Regions from separate parts of the Streptomyces sp. NPDC059373 genome, predicted to be linked through region 1. Evidence: riboswitches for the same ligand, from Rfam matches in the RefSeq annotation. Region 1 holds a riboswitch; the other holds the start of a gene.
The links. Region 1 has a riboswitch for glycine ahead of gcvP (aminomethyl-transferring glycine dehydrogenase). Riboswitches for the same ligand answer to the same signal wherever they lie in the genome.

Region 1 (2,382 bases):
ACCGGCTGGCCGACCGGTGCGTGAAGCGGCTGCGGGGCGCCGGGCGGTCAGGGCGGACCGTGGTGATCAAGGTGCGGCGCTTCGACTTCAGCACGCTCACCCGCTCCGAGACGCTGCGGGCCCCGACCGACGACCCGGCGGTCGTCCGCGAGACGGCCGGGCGGCTGATCGAGGCCGTGGACACGACCGGCGGGGTCCGGCTGCTCGGGGTGGGCGTCTCGGGGCTCGCCGACTTCACCCAGGAGGATCTGTTCGCCCAGGCGGCGGAGGCCGTGGCCGCCGACGAGGCGATCGACAGCCCCACGGTGGCGGCCACCCCGGCGGACGAGCCGGCGCCGATCCGGCGCTGGCTGCCCGGGCAGGACGTACGGCATGCCGTGTACGGCGCCGGTTGGGTGCAGGGCAGTGGCGTCGGCCGGGTCACCGTACGGTTCGAGGAGCCGTGGTCGCTGGTGCCGGGAAGGGTGCGGACCTTCCCGGTGGAGGCGCCTGACCTGGAGCCGTCGGAGCCGCTGCCACTGGTACGGCGGTCGGAGTGACCTCGCCGCTCAGCTTTCGCCCGCCAGGGTGCCGAAGTCGTGGTCGGCCGTGCCGTCGGGGAACGGGACCTCCAGGCCGTAGTGGTGGTAGAGCTGGAGCTCCTGCTCGGGGGAGAGGTGGCGGCCGACGCCGAAGTCGGGGGCGTCCTTGATGAGGGCCTTGTCGAAGGGGACGCGAAGGTGGTCCTCGACGAACTCGCTGGGCTCCAGGGGGACGAAGGCGTCACGGCTGAAGAGGCCGGTCCGGACGGCGGCCCATTCGGGCCGGCCGGTCGCGTCGTCGAGGTAGACCTCGTCGACGGTGCCGATCTTCACTCCGTTGATGTCGAAGGCCCTGCGGCCGATCAGGCTGCGCGGATCGATACCGGTCTGCACGGTTCCTCCAACTGCTCGTAATTGATCCTATTTAGTCACGAAAGCCACCTTCTGTCACATGTCGGCGTCGGGAGTCGCGCTGGTAGGCTGGCAGCGGCCGCAGACCCCGTGCGGGAGAGTCCCGGCAGTGCAGGCAAGCCGGGCGCCGAAGGAGCAACTCCTCCCCGGAATCTCTCAGGCATCCGTACCGCATGGGTGAGGTCACTCTGGAAAGCAGGAAGAGTCTCAGGACACTGACGTCCTCGGGGCGCTGCCTCACCGACGGTGAAAGTCGTTCCGCTCGCGCGGGGCGGTGAAGCTCTCAGGTTCAGATGACAGAGGGGGAGGCCCCAATCGAGTCAGGCCAGTGCGTCAGACCAGGAGGCCTCCGCAGATGACCGCCAACCGCATCCCACTCTCCGAGCTGGAGCGCGGCATTCCCTTCGCCGGCCGCCACATCGGCCCCGACCGGGCAGCCCAGGCCAAGATGCTCGCCCAGATCGGCTACGGCTCGCTCGACGAGCTGACCGCCGTCGCCGTGCCGGCCGCCATCAAGAGCGCCCAGGCACTGAGCCTTCCGGCCGCCCGCACCGAGGCCGACGTCCTGGCCGAGCTGCGCTCGCTGGCCGACCGCAACCAGGTGCTGCACCCGATGATCGGCCTCGGCTACTACGGCACCTTCACCCCGCCGGTGATCCTGCGCAACGTCATGGAGAACCCGGCCTGGTACACGGCCTACACGCCCTACCAGCCGGAGATTTCGCAGGGCCGCCTGGAGGCGCTGCTCAACTTCCAGACCGTGGTCGCCGACCTCACCGGACTCCCCACCTCCGGCGCGTCGCTGCTCGACGAGGGCACCGCCGCCGCCGAGGCGATGGCCCTGTCCCGCCGGGTCGGCAAGATCAAGGACGGCGTCTTCCTGGTCGACGCCGACACCTTCCCGCAGACCACCGCCGTCATCCAGACCCGTGCCGAGCCCACCGGCGTCGAGGTGGTCGTCGCCGACCTGTCCGACGGCATCCCGGCCGAGGTCGCCGAGCGCGGTGTCTTCGGCGTCCTGCTGCAGTACCCGGGCGCCTCCGGTGCCGTACGCGACCTCAAGCCGGTCATCGAGCAGGCGCACGGCCTCGGCGCGGTCGTCACCGTCTCCGCCGACCTCCTCGCGCTGACCCTGCTCACCTCGCCCGGCGAGCTGGGCGCGGACATCGCCGTCGGCACCACCCAGCGCTTCGGCGTACCCATGGGCTTCGGCGGCCCGCACGCCGGATACATGGCGGTGCGCGCGCAGTTCGCCCGCAGCCTGCCCGGCCGTCTGGTCGGTGTCTCGGTCGACGCCGACGGCAACAAGGCGTACCGGCTGGCCCTGCAGACCCGCGAGCAGCACATCCGCCGCGAGAAGGCCACCAGCAACATCTGCACCGCGCAGGTGCTGCTCGCCGTCATGGCCGGGATGTACGCGGTCTACCACGGCCCCGACGGCCTGCGCGGC
Region 2 (2,382 bases), on a different contig from region 1:
AAGCCCCCCAGGCTCCTCAGGCCCCGCAGGACCAGCAGGCTCCGGCCGCCCCGCAGGCTCCGGCGGCGGACCCGCAGGCCCCTGCGGCTCCCGCGGTTGCCCCGCAGCTCAACGCGCCGCAGATCGCGGAGACCGCCGAGAGCACCGGCTGAAAGAAATCCCGCACCGTGGCCCGGGCCGCTCAGCCTTCGCAGTCGAACGCGATGGCACCGAGCGCCCGGGCCGCGGCGCGATCCAGCAGTACCGCCGACACGCACGCAGCCGGCAGCTTCCCGGCCCGCGCCGCCGCCACCAGCCGCCGCGTGGCCCTGCGATGCCTGGCCATCGCGTACGCCGACACCCCGCGCCCGCGTGAGCGCTGCCCGTCCCGGGCGGCCTCCTCGGTCACGTCGAGCACCAGCAGATGCATGCCCCGGCCGCGCACTGCGGCCTGCCGGGCGAGCCAGTTCCGTACCCACGGCAGCGTTCCGCAGTCGTGGACGACCACGCTGTCCCCCGAGCGCAGTGCCCGCCGCATCCCGGCGTAGTGCGCGATCCGCACCAGCGGGCGGTAGACGGTGTAGGGCAGCCGCCGCGGCAGCCGCGCCGCCCAACGCAGCCGTACGTCCTGCGAGTCGATCAGCCGGGCGTCCTTCGCGCGCCGCATCAGGGTGCTCTTGCCGCCGCCGGGCAGGCCGGACACGACGAGCACGTCGCCGGCGGGGTAGCTGAGCGTCCGGACGGCGAGTCCGCGCAGGTCGGTCAGCCGCCCGGGCCTGGTCCGTGCCGGGACCCGAACCGCCCGCCGGGGTGCGGCCACGCCCCTCGCTGTCGCGTACGAACCGCTCAGACCCACCGGCACAGCGATCGCCCTCCCCGTCCCATATCTTCAAGAAAGGGTAATGGGGAGACCAACAGCTTCCTATGAGCGCGTCGTGATCGGGACGGGGCCGGGACCCCGCCGGGACACGATCGCGACAAGACCCGGAGCGCGTGCAATGATGGCCGCTCAATCTCATACAGGCCGTTCGAGGCCGCGCGGGAGAGCCCCGACCGGGTGACCGGAAGGGCGCCGAAGGAGCAAGTCCTCCCTTGAATCTCTCAGGCACAGTTACCGCGCGGACGAGGCACATCTGAAAAGCGGGCAGCCCCTCGCGGTGCGCTGCCCCACCCAAGGTGCAAACCTCGGTCCCCGTCAGGGGTCCAGGTGAACCTCTCAGGTTCCGATGACAGATGGGGAGGAGTCCTCGCCACGCCTGCCTTCTGGGAGCCCCGTCCGATGATGACGCCGACGCCTGCCGCCCCCCGCCGTACCGCGCTCGACGCGCTGCACCGCGCGCTCGGCGCCACGATGACCGACTTCGCCGGCTGGGACATGCCGCTGCGCTACGGCAGCGAGCGCGACGAGCACAACGCCGTACGCACCCGGGCCGGGCTCTTCGACCTCTCCCACATGGGCGAGATCACGGTCACCGGCCCGCAGGCCGGGCAGGCCCTGGACCACGCACTCGTCGGCCACATCTCCGCGCTCGCGGCCGGCCGGGCCCGCTACACCATGATCTGCCAGGAGGACGGCGGCATCCTGGACGACCTGATCGTCTACCGGCTGGACGAGTCCGAGTTCATGGTCGTCGCCAACGCCTCCAACGCCCAGGTGGTGCTCGATGCGGTCACCGCCCGGGCGGCCGGCTTCGAGGCGGACGTACGGGACGACCGGGACGCGTACGCGCTGATCGCGGTCCAGGGCCCGGAGTCGCCGGGGATCCTGGCCTCGCTGACCGATGCCGACCTGGACGGGCTGAAGTACTACGCCGGGCTGCCCGGCACCGTGGCCGGCGTCCCGGCGCTGATCGCCCGCACGGGCTACACCGGCGAGGACGGCTTCGAGCTCTTCGTGGCCCCGGCCGACGCCGAGAAGCTGTGGCAGGCGATCACCGAGGCGGGTTCGCCGGTGGGCCTCGTGCCGTGCGGGCTGTCGTGCCGGGACACGCTGCGGCTGGAGGCGGGGATGCCGCTGTACGGGCACGAGCTGACGGCCGCGCTCACCCCCTTCGACGCCGGGCTCGGCCGGGTCGTGAAGTTCGACAAGCCCGGTGACTTCGTGGGCCGCGAGGCGCTCCGGGCCGCCGCCGACCGGCCCGTCCGCAAGCTGGTCGGCCTGGTCGCCGAGGGCCGCCGGGTCCCCCGGGCGGGCTACCCCGTCGTCGCCGACGGCAAGGTCATCGGCGAGGTCACCTCCGGCGCGCCGTCCCCGACCCTGGGCAAGCCGATCGCCATCGCGTACGTGGACGCCGAGCACGCGGCGCCGGGCACCGAGGGCGTGGGAGTCGACATCCGCGGTACGCATGAGCCGTACGAGGTCGTCGCGCTTCCCTTCTACAAGCGCGCCCGCTGAAACCCCTC

Region 2: another riboswitch for glycine. It lies ahead of gcvT (glycine cleavage system aminomethyltransferase GcvT); the one in region 1 lies ahead of gcvP (aminomethyl-transferring glycine dehydrogenase).

The regions. Positions count from the first base shown of each region.
Region 1 is NZ_JBHYXC010000073.1:9,605-11,986, forward strand. Features, by position in the region: gene ACFXJ5_RS40020 (DNA polymerase IV) at 1-539, shown strand, start outside; gene ACFXJ5_RS40025 (PRC-barrel domain-containing protein) at 549-914, opposite strand; glycine riboswitch at 1,016-1,114, shown strand; glycine riboswitch at 1,116-1,239, shown strand; gene gcvP (aminomethyl-transferring glycine dehydrogenase) at 1,288-2,382, shown strand, end outside.
Region 2 is NZ_JBHYXC010000026.1:27,288-29,669, forward strand. Features, by position in the region: gene ACFXJ5_RS28410 (hypothetical protein) at 1-152, shown strand, start outside; gene ACFXJ5_RS28415 (AAA family ATPase) at 182-799, opposite strand; glycine riboswitch at 1,009-1,106, shown strand; gene gcvT (glycine cleavage system aminomethyltransferase GcvT) at 1,262-2,374, shown strand.